3 regions of the Salinivibrio sp. PR6 genome follow, and region 3 is predicted to be linked to each of the others. Evidence: predicted binding sites of a transcription regulator. Region 3 holds the regulator's gene; each other region holds the start of a gene.

Region 1 (6,778 bases), on a different contig from region 3:
AGCCTTGTCACCTTGGTTCATGCCCAGTTAGGAGAGCCCGCCTACGGCGTCGCCCCCGGCCACGCGACCGTGATGGCTACCTTGCGCAGTGATGACAACGCCTGCTTTCATGCCATGAAAGCCGACTTGATAGACAAAGTGAACACGCTGGCGGCTCGGGCAGGGTTGACGGTCAGTTTTAGCTGGCATGAGCCCTTTATCGCGGCCGAGAACAGTACCCACCATACACAGCATGTCGCCAATGCCGCGCAGTCGCTAGGGGTTGAGGTACATTGGCTTAATGAACCGATGCGTTGGTCAGAAGATGTGGCCGAGTTTCTCGCCCGTTGGCCGGGCGCGTTATTTGGTATTGGCAGTGGCGAGCATCATCCGCAACTGCACAACCCCGATTATGATTTTCCCGATGCGATTCTCCCCACCGCTAGGGCGATGTTTACCGCTTTGGTCGCTGAGCATCACGGGCGTTACACGGATTGATCACGTCCTACCCCAGCGCCAGCCACACGCCAACGCCCACCATCAAGGTGCCGGCGACACGGTTAAGCAGTTGCACGTTGCCTCTTTGCTGCAGAAACTGACGCAACGTGCGACCGCCACTGGCATACAACATCAAGCAGCTAAACTCGGTCAGCAGAATAATCAACACCAGCACACTTAACTGGCTGGGCAGCGCTAATTTAGGATTAATAAACGGGGGCAACAGTGAGATCATAAACGCCCAGCCTTTCGGGTTAGCAATCGCGGTGACAAATCCTTGGGTCGCCAAGGACCACGCTGATGCTTCACTGGGGCTAGCGTCATCATCCTCAGGAATGGCCATTTTCCCGCGAGATCGCCACATTTGTACCCCAAGAAACGCCAGATAGGCACCACCGACGTATTTGAACACCTGAAAGATAGACGGATAGTTAAGCATCATTGCCGCCACCCCAATTACCGAGGCAATCGCTACCAACCCCACGCCAATTAACTCGCCCCACATCATATGCAGGCTACGCTTAACGCCGATGGTCATTCCCAGCGTCATCGAGAGGGTCATACACATCCCAGGTGTCACGGACACCAGAAAAAAGGTCGGGATGAACAAGGAAAGCATGGTGGTATCAATCAAAGCAGTTGGCATAAAGCGTAATCAGAACAAAGCACTACAGGAGCTCCTAGTAAACGCCCTTTATCGTTTGAGATCAAGCCTACTGTTGAGTTTATAACCAAGCGATTGGACTTATTGCCATTTAGACGTCCAGAAGTAAAAATATCCATTGACTTAATTTTGACTAACTCATAGCATCAATAACCAGAGCGACAGCAAGAATGTGGCACAAGCCGCTGAGTGAGTCTGCTGTGATCAAATTATTCGCCAAGGACATGTGATGATTGAGATAACCAACCTCAACAAGGTATTCGAACTCGGGGAACGCCGAATTCATGCCCTTAATGACATCAACTTATTTATTCCCAAGGGGAAAGTATTTGGTGTGATCGGTGCCTCCGGTGCAGGGAAAAGTACCCTGATCCGGATGGTTAACCTGCTCGAGCGCCCAACCAGCGGCTCAGTCAAAGTGGGTGGCACTAACCTCACTGCGCTACCCAGCCGCCAGTTAACCCAAGCGCGCCGTAAAATCGGGATGATTTTCCAACACTTTAATTTGCTCTCGTCACGCACCGTGTTCGACAACATCGCCCTGCCGCTTGAGCTAAGTGGCTCGAGCCGCGATGAGATTGAAACACGCGTGAGCGAACTGCTCGATCTGGTCGGCTTGGCCGATAAGCGTGATGTGTATCCTGCCAGCCTCAGTGGCGGACAAAAACAACGTGTCGCCATTGCCCGTGCATTGGCGCCAAGCCCCAACGTTCTGCTTTGTGATGAAGCCACCAGCGCACTGGATCCAGCCACTACGCAATCCATTCTGTCGCTGCTGCAAACCATCAACCAAAAGCTCAACCTCACCATTTTGCTGATCACCCACGAAATGGATGTGGTCAAACGTATCTGTGACGACGTCGCTATTATTGGCGATGGCGAGCTCGTCGAGTCCGGTCCGGTGGGCGAGATTTTTGCGCATCCCAAATCCGACTTGGCCAAACAATTTATTCGTTCAACCCTCGACTTGTCAGTGCCGCATGATTTTGCCCAGCGCTTACAACAAGAATACTTCGAAGGCAGTTACCCCTTGGTGCGCCTCGAGTTTACCGGCGCGACGGTCGATGACCCATTAATCAGCCAGATCTCGCGCCTGTTTGATATCGACATCAGCATTTTAAGCTCAGATATCGACTACGCCGGCGGCGTGAAATTCGGCCTACTCCTTGCGGAAATCATGGGTCCAAAAGAGGCGGTTGAAAACGCCATCACTTACCTCAACAAGCACCATGTCAACACGGAGGTACTCGGCTATGTTGATTGATCAACTCACCCACTGGGTCAATGAAAACAGCGCCCTTATCAACTTGCTCCTCGAAGCCACTGGCCAAACCCTGTACATGGTGTTTGCCTCCGGGATCATGGGGTTTGTGATTGGCATCCCATTGGGCGTGTTACTGCATGTGACCAAACCCGGTGGTTTGCTGGGCCAGCCGCAAGTTAACCAGGTGCTCGGCGCAATAGTGAACATTGGTCGCTCTATCCCCTTTATTATCTTGCTGGTGGCAATTATTCCGTTTACCCGCATGGTGGTTGGTACCTCGATTGGTACCGCAGCGGCGATTGTGCCGCTTACCGTCGGCGCGATTCCATTTATTGCCCGCTTGGTTGAAGGGGCGTTACTCGAGTTACCGGCTGGGCTAGAGGAAGCGGCCAAAGCGATGGGCGCGAACCCGTTCCAGATTATTTATAAAGTGCTCATACCTGAAGCGCTCCCCGGCATCATCAATGGCGCGACCATTACCTGGGTTACCTTGGTGAGCTACTCGGCCATGGCCGGTGCGGTCGGCGGCGGCGGCCTTGGGGATGTGGGCATCCGCTATGGCTATCAGCGCTTTGACACCACAGTGATGCTGATCACCGTTGTAATGCTGGTAGTCTTAGTGCAAGCGATTCAATCTTTTGGTGATTACTTGGTGCGACGCGCCGATCACCGCTAAATCAAACACAATAATGACGAATATGTTCCAAACAGGGAGACAGACAATGAAAACCACGATCAAAACACTACTTGCCACTCTTGGCCTTGCCTCAACCTTGGTGCTGACTGGCTGCGGCGAGAAAGAACAAGCCGCGACCGATACCAACAGCATCACCGTGGGCGTGATGGCCGGCGAAGAAGCACAAGTCGCTGAACATGCGGTGGAAGAAGCGAAAAAGCTCGGTCTTGAGGTAGAGCTGGTGACCTTTACCGATTACGTGTCACCGAACGCGGCACTGGATGATGGCTCGGTCGACGTGAATGCTTTCCAACACAAACCTTACTTGGACGCACAAATCAAAGACCGTGGTTATGAATTTGCGATTGCCGGCAACACCTTTGTGTATCCGATTGCGGCTTATTCTTACAAGCTAGATAGCGTCGAGGATCTACCAGAAGGCGGTAAAATTGCGGTGCCTAACAACCCATCGAACCTAGGCCGTTCACTGGTATTGCTTGAGCAGCAAGGGATCATCAAGCTCAAAGAAGGCGCAGGCATCAACGCGACTAAACTGGATATCGTTGAGAACCCGAAAAACGTAGAAATCATCGAGCTAGAAACCCCACAACTGCCTCGCTCATTGGAAGATGTGGACTTGGCTATCATCAACAACACCTTTGCAGCAGGCGTGGGCCTAACGCCAAGCAAAGACGGTATCTTTGTTGAAGACAAAGAATCACCTTATGTGAACCTGATTGTGGCGCGCAAAGACAACGTCGACGCAGAAAACGTCAAAACCTTTGTTAAAGCCTACCAAACTGATGCGGTTTACAACGCCGCGATGGAAATCTTCGACGGCGCCGTGGTAAAAGGCTGGTAAGCTAGCATAACAATGTGTTAGCTCAGACGAACGCATCGATGCCAACCAGTATAAATAGCTAGACAAACGCCACAGTGACTGGTGAAATAACTGTGGCGTTTTTTAATCATAGTTCTCAACCTTAATTTCCAGCAGCAATACCGCACAGATAAAAAATGGTGACAATTTGATGCGAAAACGTGCGTTCTCAGATTAGCATTCTTTTAATTCGGAATACTCCGCTTATGGTCAGAAACACGAGTAGCAAACGTATTTTGGAATCGCCATAACGTTTAGCCTCTCATATTTCTCTAATCGCTTGAGTAATTTAAATTTTCTGGTAGATTTTTTTCTCTTCCATCAAAACACCCCATCCCTTCCTAGCAATCAGGGATTAATAAAGCATCAATTTAGGAGATAGCATGGGCCTGATTATCACGGTCATAATATTGGTCTTATTGACTAGCGCGACCTTTTATCTCATCGGGATTTATAACCGCTTGGTCGCCGTTAAGCACAACGTGAGCAAGGCTTGGTCTAATATCGATGTTTTGCTCAAGCAACGCCACGATGAATTACCCAAGCTAGTCGATACTGCAAAGCAGTATATGAGCTACGAGCAGGAAACGCTTGTCCAAGTGATTAATGCTCGTAATCAAGTTGAGGACGCTCGTCAGGAAGGCGATGCCAAAAAAGTAGGTCACGCCGAAGAGCAATTACGTGGTGGTATGGGTCAACTTTTGGCACTAGCAGAAGAATATCCAGATCTCAAGGCCGATGAGTCTTTCCAGCAACTGCAATCACGCATTTCTGAATTAGAAAACCAGATAGCCGATCGCCGTGAATTCTATAACGCATCAGTTAACACTAACAACATTCGTATTGAGCAATTCCCTGATGTACTGATAGCCAACCTTATGAACTTCAAAGCCTTTGACTTGCTTGAGTTCCAAGAGTCTGAAAAACAGGACCACAACCTGTCGGCGCTTTTCGGTAATTAGTCGTGGCCAATAAACACCAGCCATTATTGTTATCAAGGTAAATAAAGACATGGATCATCTGATAATGGAACTCGCTTGGAACATCGAAAAAATGGATTGGATGTTTTTCATTGGGGCGTTTTTTTTCACGGGTACTTTCGCGACCTTTGCGGGTGTTATTGCAATCATAAAATTCCGCGCCTACCGAGTGGTTGCCGACACGCCAACATCGCTTGTCCGTAGTGCTCCACAAGGCTATGTAGAGCTAAAAGGACAATTTGAACCGCTTAACCCCGATGAGCCTATCTATGCGCCGTTTACCGGTAAGCCATGCATCTGGTATCGCGTCTATATGGAAGAAGCGCGAAAGTCCGGCGATGATGTCGAGTGGGTCACCGTCTATAGTGAGAGCGACCCTCGTCCCTTCCGACTGGTTGATGAAACTGGCCAGTGTTTTATTCTACCTAAGTGGGCAAACCTGCGTCTGAAAACAGTGAGTGAATACTTCCGTCCGAGGGACTTAGGGCTTCCATCGAGTCAGGTTCGCTATTGTGAGGAACGCATTGAAGCAGGCCCCGGCTACGTTATTGGTCATTTAACAACGACTGACGGCGCTGAGGTCAGTAAGACTGACGAGATCTTAGAAGAAAGCTTGAAAACGTGGCGCACCGATTACATGGAAGAGATCGGAGGTAATCTTAAATTATACCACCCAAATACGACCCCAAAAGAATGGGACTATAATTCAACCGCGCAACAAATAGGTCATTGGTTAAACTCACTCGGGAAAATAAACGGACCGTTCCATATTATCGGCCCTTCTCAAGAGCCACGCCGGATGTTTATTGTCGGTAGTGGAGATGAGGAAAATATTGAAAATGGTTTACGTCGGATATTTGTCGTAAGCAGCTGTTTTTCCATTGTTTTATCAACATGCTTTTTGTTCTTATTAGTGTCAAGACTTGGCGCTTGGCGCTTTTTAAGTTAAAAACACCCCCAATAATACATAAAGCCCGCGCTGAAAAGCGCGGGCTTTGTTTTTTATGGTGGCGTTACAGCTCCGGCAATCCCCTCACCGCTCAACATATTCAGGATTACTTGACCCCCATAGCGGCGGCCAGTCATCATAGTTCATCACTCTTCACGTTTAGCTTGCGGTCATGCGTCTTGAATACACCGGCCCGATGCCAGAATGCATCGGCTTTCTTTTACTGCCCCGCTTCTCGATGATGGCCTTTTTCTCTGCCGTCGAACCGCTGCGTATTGCCAACCAAATCAGTGGCGAAGCGCTATTTGATTGGCAAATGATCAGTGAAGATGGCAAACCGGTGAAGGCGTCTAACGGCATGTCACTGCTGGCCGACAAAGCCATCGATGCGGTGCATGACCTACCCTCGCTGGCCGTGTGTAGCGGTTTTGACCCAGAAGCCTATCTAAGCCGCCCCTTAATGCGCTGGCTGCACCGTCTTGATGCGGCGGGGTGCGCGCTCGGCGGGCTCGATACCGGCTGCTTTTTGCTGGCCGCTGCCGAACTGCTTAAAGGGGAACGTGTCACCTTACATTGGGAAAGCCTGCCCTCGTTTCAAGAGCGCTTCCCGGAGGTGAAAACCTCAGATGAGCTATTTGAACTGGGACCGCGGCGCTTCTCATGCGCGGGGGGCGCAGCAGCGATGGACATGGCATTGGATGTGATTGCACGTCGCCACGGCACCCAATTGGCCATCGACGTCTCTGAGCAGCTGGTGCACGAGCGCATTCGTACTCGGCGCGATCAGCAGCGAATGACACTCGCCCGCCGCCTCGGCACCCATCGACGACGTCTGGTCGAAGCGGTGGATGTGATGGAACGCCATATAGAATCCCCCCTATCTTTGGC
Region 2 (6,778 bases), on a different contig from region 3:
TTACTGGCGTTAAAAGGACAGTTATGCAGGATTTTTCTTCGATCCGTTCGTTTGCGGCTTTGTGCCATCATCAAAGCCTTACCGCTGCCGCCAAGGCATTGGGCCAACCCAAGTCAACGGTGAGTCGTCGCTTGGCTCAACTGGAAGCCGACCTAGGCCAGCCTCTAACGCAAAGACAAGGCAATAGACTGGTCTTAACAAAAGCGGGGGCGATATTTGCGCGATACTGCCATCAAATTCTTGAGTTAGCAGAAAAAAGCGAAGAGGCAATACAAGATTTAAATAATCATCTTCAAGGGGCGATAGAAGTGATTTGTCACCCCGGAATGATGCGCGGCTGGGCGGGTCCATTGATCAGTACTTTTCTCGCTGAGCACCCTCGAGTATCCATCACATTGACGAGTGAAGTCAGCGCACAACGTATTCAGTCGGCCGATCTTATCATCTGGGCAGGAGACATCATGCTGCCGGTCAATTGTCGCTCATATCAGCTCGGCCATTGGCAATATGGTATTTACGCTGCGCCAGACTATGTCAGCCAATATGGCCCGTTTACGCACCCTAGCATGCTCGATGAACACCCTTGGCTCGATGTATTTGCCCTTCGCCGGCAAGGATTGACGCTCTATGACCAAGACAACACCTATCACTTAAGCGCCATGCCTAGCCGCTTTAATTGCGACATGATAGCGATTCAGTTAGATGCCATCGCAGATGGGCAGGGCGTTGGATTGCTGCCGATTTGGAGCGCCACTGGCTATCAACACCATCATCCTGATAGAATCACGCGGTGTTTGCCCCAATGGGCCTCAGCGCCGGTTCCGTTGCGTCTTTACTGCAGCGCTGGCCGTCTTCCTCTGCGTGTCGAATCACTGGTGCACTGGCTGCAAGAAGCGGTTCCCTCACCTTGGTGTTCACTGAATCCGCAGCAAGCATGCCATGAGGTGTAAGCGTGCCTCAGCCAATTTTGCTATACCTTAAAGACACACCCATATGCATCAACTGACTTGCGTTTATCACAATTACGAATAAAATAGACGTCTAGAAGTTAAAACATCTGAGATGATCGGCGATGCCCTTTGTTACGTATCGCCAATCTCCTTGATAACCAATGAGAGTGTCACATGGCGAAGCACCTGTTTACCTCAGAGTCCGTCTCTGAAGGCCATCCTGATAAAATCGCAGATCAGATTTCTGATGCTGTTTTGGATGCCATCCTTGAGCAAGACCCCAAAGCACGCGTTGCCTGCGAAACCTATGTTAAAACTGGCATGGTAATGGTAGGCGGGGAAGTGACGACCTCGGCATGGGTCGATATCGAAGAGCTCACCCGTCAAACCGTTCAAGATATTGGTTATGTCCACTCTGATATGGGCTTTGATGCCAACTCTTGTGCAGTATTGAACACCATTGGTAAACAGTCGCCCGACATTAATCAAGGGGTTGACCGCGCCGATCCGAAAGATCAAGGGGCCGGGGACCAAGGGATCATGTTTGGCTTTGCCACCAACGAAACCAATGTGCTGATGCCTGCCCCCATCACCTATTCACACCGTTTGGTCGAGCGTCAGGCGCAAGTACGTAAAAACGGCACGTTAGACTGGTTACGCCCAGATGCGAAAAGCCAGGTCACCTTTGCGTATGACAACGGTAAAATTGCGGGTATTGATGCCGTCGTGCTCTCAACACAGCATTGCGACAGTATTTCAACCGACGATCTGCGCGAAGCGGTGATGGAAGAAATCATCAAGCCAGTATTGCCGGCACAATGGCTGACCAAAGACACCAAGTATTTCATTAACCCAACGGGCCGTTTTGTGATTGGCGGACCGATGGGCGATTGTGGTTTAACAGGCCGTAAAATCATTGTCGACACCTATGGCGGTGCAGCCCGTCACGGTGGCGGAGCTTTCTCGGGTAAAGACCCCTCAAAAGTGGATCGCTCTGCCGCGTATGCCGCGCGTTACGTGGCCAAAAACATTGTCGCCGCAGGTCTTGCTGATCGTTGTGAAATCCAGTTGTCTTACGCGATTGGCGTTGCGGAACCCACTTCTATCATGGTGGAGACCTTCGGTACCGAAAAAGTGGCCCCAGAAGTGATCACTAAAGCGGTTCGTGAACACTTCGACTTACGCCCGTATGGTTTGCAGGAAATGCTGGATTTATTACAACCCATCTATAAGCAAACGGCTGCATATGGCCACTTTGGTCGCGACATCTTCCCCTGGGAGAAAACCGACAAAGCAGCGCTATTGCGCGACTTTGCCAAGCTCGGGTAATCTCCACGTACTCATTGCTTGTAAGGGAAGCTTCGGCTTCCCTTTTTGATCGCCACTAGGATCGCCACACTATGTCTTCTGCTTCTGACGCATTCGCCTTTGACAAGACCGCTTGGTCACCTGATGCATTACAGCAAGCGGCTAACACGCGTGTTTACCAGTGTATTGATGCGGCTAATCGTCAATTAGGCACCCAGCTACACTATCCTGCGATTGGCTTCACACTACGGGGTCAATCCGCTGGCACCGCGCACCCCACGCAATGGCGTGTTAGGTTTAACCCAATCCTTTTACAGCAAGCACCGGAGACCTTTTTCGACGAAGTGATCCCTCATGAGGTCTGTCATTTGGTTACCTTTGCGCTATACGGTCGGGTAAAACCACATGGTCCTGAGTGGCGTTCGCTAATGAACCAGGTATTTAATGCCCCTGCCAATACCACCCACCAGCTTGATATCAGTGCCGTGCAAGGCAAAACCTTCGCGTACCAGTGTGAGTGTGGCCCTGTTGCCTTATCCATTCGCCGCCACAATAAAATACAGCGCGGACAAGCCACCTATCGCTGCAACCGCTGTCAACAGCCACTAGTGAGAAACCTTGACGCCTTAGAATAATTTGTTTTTTCACCACTCGACCCCATATTAGTGACAAAGCCTATCGTCCCCGTAGCCATGTTACACTGAGGGCGAGATGACCATGGAAAACGAGCACAATGCGAATTCCTCGAATTTATCACCCAACGCCCTTGCCATCGCAAGGCGATGTGACACTGAGTGGCGAAGCTGCCAACCATCTCGGTCGCGTCCTACGTATGCAACCTGAACAACCGATTTTGCTCTTTGATGGCAGTGGTGCGCAGTTTCCCGCTATGCTGACGGAAGTCAGTAAAAAGCAGGTTGTCGCGACCATTACCGCTTGCGAATCACACAGTGTCGAGTCACCGCTTGACTTTGAACTCGGCCAAGTGATTTCACGTGGTGAGAAAATGGAGTTTACCATTCAAAAATCGGTCGAATTAGGCGTGAATACCATCACTCCCCTTTTATCGGCTCGATGCGGAGTGAAACTCAATGCTGAGCGACTCGAGAAAAAACGCCAACAATGGCAAAAAATCGCGATTGGCGCCTGTGAGCAAAGCGGCCGTAATGTGGTGCCCACCATTAACCCGGTGATCAATCTAGACACATGGTGCCAGCAGGCGTTTGATGGCTTAAAACTGAACCTTCATCCGCGTGCCCCCTACTCTATCAATACGCTGCCCGACGCCCCCGACAAGCTACGCTTGCTCATTGGCCCAGAGGGCGGATTGTCTGATGATGAGATTGCAATGACACGCGAACACGGCTTTGAAGAGATCCTACTAGGCCCACGCGTGTTGCGAACAGAAACCGCGGCACTCACCGCCATCACGGCCCTTCAAGTCCGTTTTGGCGATTTGGGTTAACCGGCAAACAGGAGAAACATGATGAAAATAGGTGTTGTGATGGACCCCATCGAGGCCATCAGTGTGAAAAAAGACTCCACGTTTGCCATGATGCTAGCAGCACAAAAACGCGGCTGGGAAGTGCATTATATCTTGATGGAAGATATGTCAATGAAGCAGGGTGAACCATACGCTCGCACCCACAGTGTGACTGTGATGGATAACCCTGACCATTGGTACCAAATCGACCAAACCCAAACCCTCGCATTGCGAAAATTTGATGCCATATTGATGCGCAAAGATCCGCCGTTTGATACGGAATACATCTACGCAACCTACATGTTAGAGCGGGCTGAGGAAGCGGGTGTATTGATTGTTAACAAGCCGCAAAGTTTGCGTGACTGCAATGAAAAGCTTTATACCGCGTGGTTCCCAGAGCATACGCCGACCACTTTGGTGACCCGTCGTGCCGACGAAATTAAAGCATTCCAAGCCGAACACGGCGATGTGATTTTAAAACCACTCGATGGCATGGGCGGCGCGTCTATCTTTCGAGTCAAACAAGGCGATCCGAACCTGTCGGTGATAATTGAAACCCTGACCGAGCATGGCCAACGTTTTTGCATGGCACAAACTTTCGTCCCTGACATCAGCAACGGTGACAAGCGCATCTTAATTGTTGATGGCGAACCGGTTCCCTACTGTTTAGCCCGTATCCCGGCCGACGGTGAAACGCGCGGTAACTTGGCTGCTGGCGGCCGTGGCGAAGCGCGTCCTTTATCAGAGACTGATTGGACAATCGCACGCGCGATCGCTCCGACATTGAAAGAGAAAGGGCTGATATTCGTAGGGCTCGACGTGATTGGCGACAAGCTAACAGAAATCAACGTCACCAGTCCGACCTGTATTCGCGAGATTGACGCCGCGTATGACATTTCAATTGGTGACATCTTGATGGAGGCAATCGCCAGACGCTGCGCCTAATTTGAGGAGGCGCAGCGCCTCCTTCATTATCTAAAACATCAATCTTCGCGCATACTCAAGGTACGCGCACCAACAGGAGACGGCGATATGGATCTGAAAAATCATTTTTTAATCGCGATGCCCAGTATGGCTGATAGCCGTTTTCAGCATGGTGTCATTTATGTCTGTGAGCATAGCCATGATGGGGCAATGGGACTGATGATTAACCACCCCATTAATTTGTCTGTCGGCAAAATGCTGGATCAAATTGACGTCGAGCGCCAGCTCCCCCTTTCAAGCACCACAGAGAGCTTGTCTCAACCTGTGTTGTTTGGTGGTCCTGTCTCCGAAGACAGAGGCTTTGTGCTGCATCCTGCAACCTGTGAGTATGGCACCAGTATTCCCCTGTCTGATCAGCTATCGGTCACGACCTCAAAAGATATTCTCTCGATTCTCGGCACCGAGCAACAGCCAGAGCAATTTCTGGTCGCGCTGGGCTATGCAGGCTGGGAGCCGGGACAGCTCGAGCAGGAACTGGCCGACAATAGCTGGCTAACACTGGAAGCCGATCCAAAGGTCATTTTTGATACCCCCGTTCACCAACGTTGGCAAAAAGCGCTCGATCAGCTCGGCATTGACGCCGCAAACCTCTCTTCACAAGTAGGACATGCATGAACGCACAAACCATTATTGGATTTGATTACGGCGTCAAAAGCATTGGCGTTGCCATCGGCCAGTCGCTAACTGGCACCGCTCGCCCTTTGTGTGCCTTAAAAGCCCGAGACGGGATCCCAAATTGGGATGACATTGAAGCCATACTCAAAGACTGGCAACCCGATTATCTGGTGGTAGGCTTACCGCTTGATTTACACGGTCAACCTTTAGAGACCATCACGCCAAGGGCAAAGAAGTTTGCCAACCGCCTGCATGGACGTTTCGGCTACCCGGTTGAGCTGCACGATGAACGCCTATCTACCCGTGAAGCGCGTGCGGATCTGTTTTCCCGCGGCGGGTATAAGGCGCTGGGAAAAGGCGCCGTCGACGCCCAATCTGCGGTGGTGATTATCGAAAGCTGGTTTGAGCGTCAATACACAGATTGAGTGGACGTTATCGCCTCCTGCGGCGCAATTACGCCTTGGTTCTCTAGCTGTGCCATCGCTTGCGCCATGGTCTGCATGCCATGCGCGGTGCCGGTTTGCATCATGGAGGTGATTTGCGCCACTCTATCCTCTCGGATCAAGTTACAAATCGCTGACGTCACCGTCATGATTTCATAAGCGGCAACACGCTGACCTTGGACACTTTTGACAAGCTGCTGAGAGATAACCGCCCGCAGTGAAGCAGACAGCATTGAACGTACCAAGGGTTTATCACTGCCCGGAAAAACGTCAATGATACGATCAACACTTTTAGCAGCGCTGACGGTATGCAAGGTCGCAAACACCAAATGCCCGGTTTCTGCCGCGGTTAATGCCAAGCTGATGGTTTCTAAATCACGTAGCTCACCCACCAATATCACATCTGGGTCTTCACGCAGCGCGGATCGCAATGCCTGCTGAAAAGACTGCGTATCACGCTTGACCTCTCGCTGGTTCACCAAGCTTTGCTCGGACGGGTGGATAAACTCAATCGGATCTTCGATTGTCAGAATATGCTTTTGCTGGTGGTGATTTATCTGCGCGATCATGGCCGCCAATGTGGTCGATTTCCCCGAGCCTGTCGGCCCAGTCACCAACACCAATCCTTGGTGTAACAAAGCCAGCTCACTGAAAAGTGGCGGCGCGGATAAATCCTCTAACCTTGGGACAGCCGTTGGCACCACACGAAAAACCGCCGCACAGCCATGTTGCTGATGGAACGCATTAACACGAAAACGCGCCACCGAGGCCAGCTCAAAGGAAAAGTCGATTTCCCATGCATTGTCAAAACTATGCTGCTGCTCAGGGCTCATCACCGCCAGTACTAATTGCCTTACGGCTTGGTGGCTAAGCGGTGGCAGACTAAGCTTGCGCATATCGCCATCTACCCGCACCATAGGCGACACCCCCGCAGAAAGATGTAGATCTGACGCGCGATGCTTTACACTAAACGCAAGTAGCTCATTAATATCCAT
Region 3 (6,778 bases):
GGATCACAATATTCGGCGAATTGGATGTCATCAAACCCTACAATCGAAATATCTTGCGGCACGCGCATGCCTAGGCGCTTTGCTTGTTGCATGGCACCGACGGCCATCACATCACAATGACAGAATACCGCGGTGGGAGGCTCAGGGAGGGACAATAGATTGGTCATTGCCCGCGCTCCAGAGGCAAAACTGAAATCCCCCACCACGCTGTAGGCTGGGTTGACTGTAATCCCCGCGCGCTGCAGGGCCTGCTGATAGCCTTGTGAGCGGAATTGCGTCAGTGCGGTTTCCGGCACCCCAGTAATATTGGCAATACGGGTGTGGCCGACTTGGGTGAGGTAATTGACCGCCTCAAAAGCGGCAGTCAGGTTGTCGATATGCACCGTCGGCAATTCAAGATCCGGGGCATACTCACACGCCATCACAAGCGGAGGGAGATTTTTCTGCTCGGGCTTACTGACATCAAAGGGAACATCGGAGCCCAGTAGGAGCATGCCATCTGCCTGTTTGGTAAAAACCAAGTTGACGAATGAGTTTTCGCGGTGGTGTTGTTGGGCACTATCTCCGAGCAAAACCAGGTAACCGTGCTCCATCGCCGCTTCTTCGATCCCGCGGATGATCTCACTAAAGTAAGGATCGCAGATGTCTGGGACAATCGCGACGATGGTTTTGGACTCGTTGCGGCGTAGGTTACGTGCAAGTGAGTTAGGGGAATAGCCAGCTTCTACGACCGCTTGCTCAACCTTTTTACGGGTTGTGGCCGAGACCTTTTCAGGGTTCATCAGCGCGCGAGAGACGGTTGCTGTGGATACACCGGCAATGTGGGCAACGTCCTTCATTGTCGCCATAATGACAGTCCTCTTGTTATCTGTATTGTGAGATCAGACAGTTATTAGCTCGTCTGACCTGTTCTCTTAGCCAATTGCGGCCTTATTCTACCTAGCCTTGTCCGATTTAAACACGGACAAGCTAACACTTATTGCAATGAAAGTGTGACTGCTGTCGCTTTACTGCAAGGGAATGTTAAGAAAGGTCTTGCGGCTCGACATCTAATGACCACCTCACTTTACGCGACAGAGGGAGCTGTTGGATGGCCGGGAGCGCCACTTGGAGCCATTGCTGCATGATTTTTCGGCTGGGCGCTTGAATGAGGAGTTGCCACCGATAGCGACCCGCGCGTTTCGCCATGGCGGCGGGCATAGGCCCCATAATATGGCATTCATCCTGTTGAATCGGTGAGGTAGCCAGCGTTTGACGCACCTGTTGTAAAAACTGCTGGACACTGTTTTCTTCATGCCCGTCGGCGCGAAAGAGACTAAGAAACGTGTAAGGCGGCAGCCACGCCTGACGCCGTTCATTTAACGCAGATTCGGCAAAGGCTTGATAACCTTTATGCACTAAAGATTGGATCAGGGTGTGCTCTGGATGGTGGGTTTGTAATAACACGGTACCCGGTTTACTGGCGCGGCCCGCTCGCCCGGCGACTTGCACCATCAATTGGGCCAAACGCTCAGGGGCACGAAAGTCATTACTGAATAGTGCCCCGTCAACATCGACTAAGGCGACCAGGGTGACGTTAGGAAAGTGATGGCCTTTGGCGAGCATTTGTGTGCCCAATAGAATTTGATACTCACCCTTTTCAATGTCGGCCAAGTAACCTTCAAGGCTCCCTTTTCGCCGGGTATTATCGCGATCAATGCGAACGGTATTGTATTCGGGAAACAAGGTGCCAAGCTGGGATTCGAGCTGCTCGGTACCGACGCCGACACTAATAAGCTGGGTAGAACCACAGTCGCCACATTGGGGAGGCACACGTTTTTGGTGGCCACAGTGATGACAACGCAACTCTTGGTGTTGTTGATGAAGGGTATAGTAGGCATCACAGCGTTGGCAGTTCGCTAGCCAGCCGCATTCGTGACACATCATCGCGGGCGCATAACCGCGGCGATTTAAAAACAGCATCACCTGGTTACCTTGTTGCAGGTGCTGACGCATTTCAGCAATCAGCGGCGCCGACAAGCCAGCTTCGAGGTGATGGCCTTTGATATCGAGTATCCCTTGCCGGGCGGTGACCGCGTTACCAGGACGTTGCGTGAGCTTAAGGTACTGGTATTTTCCGGTTTTTGCGTTGTGTAAGCTCTCCAGTGATGGCGTTGCCGAGCCCAAGATCACCGGCACTTGTTCTTCATGCCCCCGCATGACAGCCAGATCGCGGGCGTGATAGCGAAAGCTATCTTGCTGCTTATAGGAAGGGTCGTGCTCCTCATCTATAATGATGATGCCAAGCTTTGCCATGGGGGTAAAAAGCGCTGAGCGTGTGCCAATCACTATCGCGGCTTGATTTTCCCGTGCGGCCAGCCAGGCGTTGAGACGGTCGGTATCGCTGAGCCCTGAATGCATCACGGTCACAGGAACAGCAAAGCGGCGCTCAAAACGGCGAATGGTTTGTGGTGTCAGGCCAATTTCTGGCACCAGGATGAGCGCTTGCTGGCCACGTGCGAGCACCGGCTCAAGCACATTGAGATACACCTCGGTTTTGCCTGAGCCAGTGATCCCCTCTAATAGCGCGCAGGTAAAACCATCGCCAGCATTGAGGGTGGCAACCGCCATCGCTTGCTCGTGATTTAACGTCGGCTTTTCTTCGGTCACCGCAAAGTCTTTTACCCAAGCATTGGCCTGAGAAGGGGGCGAGTAGGGCGCGATCCAGCCTTTTTCTGCCACCGTTTTTAGCACCGGCGTGCCGATATCTTGTTCGATTAAGTCGGCTTGAGTGGCTGGGCCGTGAGTGAGAAGCTGCAACACTCGGGCTTGTTTGGGGGCGCGGCTCAGACCTGATAGAGGTTGGTTTTGTCCTGACTCGGTGATTTGCCACCATTTTTGTTGCTGCAATGTCGCAGGGCGTCCTTTGCGCAGCGAGGTTGGCATCACCGCCCCCATCGCATCCCCTAGCGGATGATGGTAAAAACGGCTCGCCCATTGCAGGAGATTGTATACCGCGGGGGTCCAAACGGGCTGCGTGTCGAGTACGGTATCAATCGCTTTGAGTTGGCTGGCTTCCACACTGGCCGTTGGCGACAAGCCGGTAACGATGCCAACTTTATGCTGGCGTCCAAACGGCACCTTGACGCGCCCTCCGATGATCGGATGCTGATCGTCAGCAATACGGTAATCAAAGGTTTTCGGCAAAGGGACAGGCAAAGCCACCTGAGCAAACTGTTCCATCACAACATCTTATTGGCCAGAAGGAATGTCAGTGTAACGGTTAGCCACACGTTGGCAAAGCCTTGTTGCACCGTAAGAGACACGCGGATTGCACAAAAAAGTTGCGAAAAAGAGGGCGCTTGATTAGAATTGCGCGCCTTAGAAAATGTTTGTTAACGACGTGTGGTGCCCGGCTTAGGATCGGGAGAGCGACACGGCCTTTAAGATGAGGTTATCCCTATGAAAGCTGGTATCCATCCAGAGTACAAAGCCGTCACAGCAAAATGCTCTTGCGGTAACGAATTCGCGTTCAGCACAACCCTAGGCAAAGACATTTACCTAGACGTGTGTGACAAGTGTCACCCATTCTACACTGGTAAGCAGCGTATCCTTGATACCGGTGGCCGTGTTGACCGCTTTAAGAAGCGTTTCGGTGCCCTTAGCAGCAAAAAATAAGCCGCTATTGACCGAATACAGAGAAGGGACGCATCAGCGTCCCTTTTTTGATCGTATCGTCCCTGTCATCGGACAACAGGTCCGAGCATCATCGCGAATGCGCTGTTAGTACTGGTGGACGTTTGCTCCCTGCGTTACCATCTTTTTTATTATACAAACCTTCCCTGTGTGGTTTGTAGAGTGTCTGACTAATATCGGTGACGCTTCCCTGTCGATATTAGTTTCCCCTTCACGATAATAATTAGGAACACTAGATGTCGGACGATAAACGCCAGCAAGCGCTGGATTATCATGCATACCCTACTCCCGGAAAAATTTCTGTTGAATTGAGCAAACCTGCTGACTCGGCCGCGGATCTCGCGTTGGCGTATAGTCCTGGCGTTGCTGAGCCTGTGCGTGAGATAGCGCAAGATGCGGATGCGGTTTACCGCTATACGGGTAAAGGCAACATGGTGGCGGTGGTCTCAAACGGCACCGCGATTTTGGGGCTAGGAAATTTAGGCCCCATGGCTTCTAAGCCTGTCATGGAAGGTAAAGCTTTATTGTTCAAGCGTTTTGCTGGCTTGGACTCGATCGACATTGAAGTCAAACACCGTACTATCGATGAATTCGTGGATACCGTGGCGAACATCGCGGATACCTTTGGCGGTATCAATCTCGAGGATATCAAAGCCCCAGATTGTTTTGAGATTGAAAAACAATTGATTGCACGTTGCGAAGTGCCTGTATTTCATGATGATCAACACGGCACGGCCATCGTCACCGCTGCCGGCATGCTTAACGCGCTTGAGCTGCAAGGCAAAGATATCCGCGAGGCGACGGTGGTGTGCATGGGCGCAGGCGCAGCGGCTGTTGCCTGTATGGAGCTATTAATAAAATGTGGCGCTCAGCGGGAAAAAATCTATATGTTGGATCGTAAAGGCGTGATTCATACGCGTCGTGACGACATCAACAAATACAAGCAGCTGTTTGCCAATAACACGGATAAGCGTACCCTCGAAGATGTGATTGAGGGCGCGGATATGTTCGTTGGCGTCTCCGGTCCAGACTTGCTCTCACCCGACGCCTTGAAGCTGATGGCAGATAAACCCGTGGTATTTGCCTGCTCGAACCCAGATCCTGAAATTCATCCGGATGTGGCGCATCAAGTGCGCGATGATCTGATAATGGGAACCGGGCGTTCGGATTACCCGAATCAGGTCAATAACGTGCTCTGCTTCCCGTTTATTTTCCGTGGCGCATTGGATGTACGTGCCAGTGAAATTAACGATGCGATGAAGTTGGCAGCGGTAGAAGCCATTCGCAGCCTAGCCAAAGAGCCTGTCCCACAAACGGTATTAAACGCCGCCGGTTTGTCTTCGCTAAGCTTTGGCCCAGATTACATTATTCCCAAGCCAATGGACGCGCGTTTATTACCTAAGGTCGCCCGCGCGGTAGCGCTGGCCGCCGTGGAAACCGGCGTGGCTCGTATCGAGATGCCAGAAAACTATATGCTCGATAAGGCGTAATGCTTGAGCGTGAGGAAAGCGCGGTGGAATAGAGCCCGAAAAGGCTGTGCTGAGCACCTATCATTACAGAAAACCCGCCAATCGGCGGGTTTTTTTAGTATTCGCTATCGTCGAACTCGATACCAAGCTCTTCCATGATCCGACGTGCTTCAGCGGGAATGCTGTCGGGTTTATCCTTACGGATATCGTCATCGGTTGGTAGTGGTTGGCCGGTGTAGGCATGAAGAAATGCCTCACACAACAACTCACTGTTGGTCGCATGACGGAGGTTTTGCACCTGACGACGAGTACGCTCGTCGGTAAGAATTTTTAGTACTTTTAATGGGATAGAGACGGTGATCTTCTTTACCTGCTCTTTCTTTTTACCATGTTCGGCATACGGATTAATGTAGTCGCCGTTCCACTGCGCCATGTCTCACCTATCTTGATTATGGAATACCCAGAATGATGCTGCGGAGATTTTAGCTATATTAACCGCCACATGCAAAGGAGTATAGACGTCTAGAAGTGTTGACGTCCCAAAAAGCGCAGGGTAAGGTGGCAGTATGAAACCTGGATCACGCCCACCATGCGCAAACCAGACTAGCAAGGATAGATCATGACTGAGAAAAAAACCGACACTATCGCCGTTCGGACCGGGATTGGGACTGACACCCAGCACCATGCGGTGGTGCCTCCCCTGTACTTATCGACCAATTACCGTTTCCCGGCACTGGGTGATGTGCCTACTTACGACTACGCGCGAGGCGGCAACCCAACGCGTGCGCAGCTCGAACAAGCGCTGACTGACTTAGAAGGGGGCGCAGGTGCGGTGGTGACCAACTGCGGGATGTCGGCGATAAACTTGGTGCTATCTCTGTTGGAAGCTGGTGAGCATATTGTCGCCCCACATGATTGTTATGGCGGCACCTATCGCTTGCTCGAATCGCGTGCCAAACAAGGGATCTGGCAGGTAAGTTTTGTCGATCAATCGGACCATGATGCGTTGGACCAAGCATTGGCTAAACAGCCCAAGCTCGTGCTGGTGGAAACCCCATCCAATCCACTCTTACGCGTGGTCGATATCGCAGAAATATGCCAAAAAGCCCATCAAGTGGGGGCTTGGGTAGTGGTCGACAACACGTTTTTATCGCCAGCTTTGCAAACGCCTTTTGCGCTGGGCGCGGATATGGTGGTGCATTCGACCACCAAATTTATTAATGGCCATTCTGATATTGTCGGTGGCGCGGTGATCGCCGCGACCAGTGAACTTGCCGAGACATTGGCTTGGTGGGGAAATTGCTTAGGGGCGACGGGCAATGCATTTGACAGTTATATGACACTGCGAGGGTTGCGCACATTGGGTGCACGCGTTAAACAACACCAACACAACACTGAAGCGGTACTCAGTTACCTGCAAACGGTGTCGGCAGTGCGGAAAATCTACTACCCCGGATTGGCCTCTCACCCTGGCCACCAAATTGCTGCGCGCCAGCAAGCGGGGTTTGGTAGCATGCTGAGCTTAGAATTGGATACAGACCAAGCCGGTGTGGCGCGATTTATTGATGGCCTCACGTTATTTGCCCTCGCCGAGTCTCTCGGGGGGGTAGAAAGCTTAGTGACGCACCCTGGTT

Evidence for each region. The regulator MetJ, encoded in region 3, represses methionine synthesis genes. The targets are predictions, from matches to a motif close to TTAGACNTNTANANGTCTAA.
Region 1: metN (methionine ABC transporter ATP-binding protein MetN) is a predicted target of MetJ. The motif match lies at 1,233-1,252, and genes of this name have one in related genera.
Region 2: metK (methionine adenosyltransferase) is a predicted target of MetJ. The motif match lies at 1,034-1,053, and genes of this name have one in related genera.

Annotation. Positions count from the first base shown of each region.
Region 1 is NZ_MUFA01000002.1:95,848-102,625, forward strand. It holds gene BZG72_RS01970 (amidohydrolase) at 1-477, shown strand, start outside; gene BZG72_RS01975 (LysE family translocator) at 485-1,123, opposite strand; gene metN (methionine ABC transporter ATP-binding protein MetN) at 1,371-2,405, shown strand; gene BZG72_RS01985 (methionine ABC transporter permease) at 2,395-3,081, shown strand; gene metQ (methionine ABC transporter substrate-binding lipoprotein MetQ) at 3,128-3,943, shown strand; gene BZG72_RS01995 (LemA family protein) at 4,345-4,923, shown strand; gene BZG72_RS02000 (hypothetical protein) at 4,973-5,890, shown strand; gene BZG72_RS02005 (GlxA family transcriptional regulator) at 6,063-6,778, shown strand, end outside.
Region 2 is NZ_MUFA01000024.1:10,527-17,304, reverse strand. It holds gene BZG72_RS14495 (LysR family transcriptional regulator) at 24-950, shown strand; gene metK (methionine adenosyltransferase) at 1,125-2,279, shown strand; gene BZG72_RS14485 (SprT family zinc-dependent metalloprotease) at 2,351-2,893, shown strand; gene rsmE (16S rRNA (uracil(1498)-N(3))-methyltransferase) at 2,992-3,723, shown strand; gene gshB (glutathione synthase) at 3,742-4,686, shown strand; gene BZG72_RS14470 (YqgE/AlgH family protein) at 4,774-5,340, shown strand; gene ruvX (Holliday junction resolvase RuvX) at 5,337-5,765, shown strand; gene BZG72_RS14460 (type IV pilus twitching motility protein PilT) at 5,750-6,778, opposite strand.
Region 3 is NZ_MUFA01000006.1:172,232-179,009, forward strand. It holds partial or broken gene cytR (DNA-binding transcriptional regulator CytR) at 1-854, opposite strand, end outside; gene priA (primosomal protein N') at 1,024-3,225, opposite strand; gene rpmE (50S ribosomal protein L31) at 3,442-3,657, shown strand; gene BZG72_RS06825 (malic enzyme-like NAD(P)-binding protein) at 3,912-5,165, shown strand; gene metJ (met regulon transcriptional regulator MetJ) at 5,260-5,577, opposite strand; gene metB (cystathionine gamma-synthase) at 5,764-6,778, shown strand, end outside.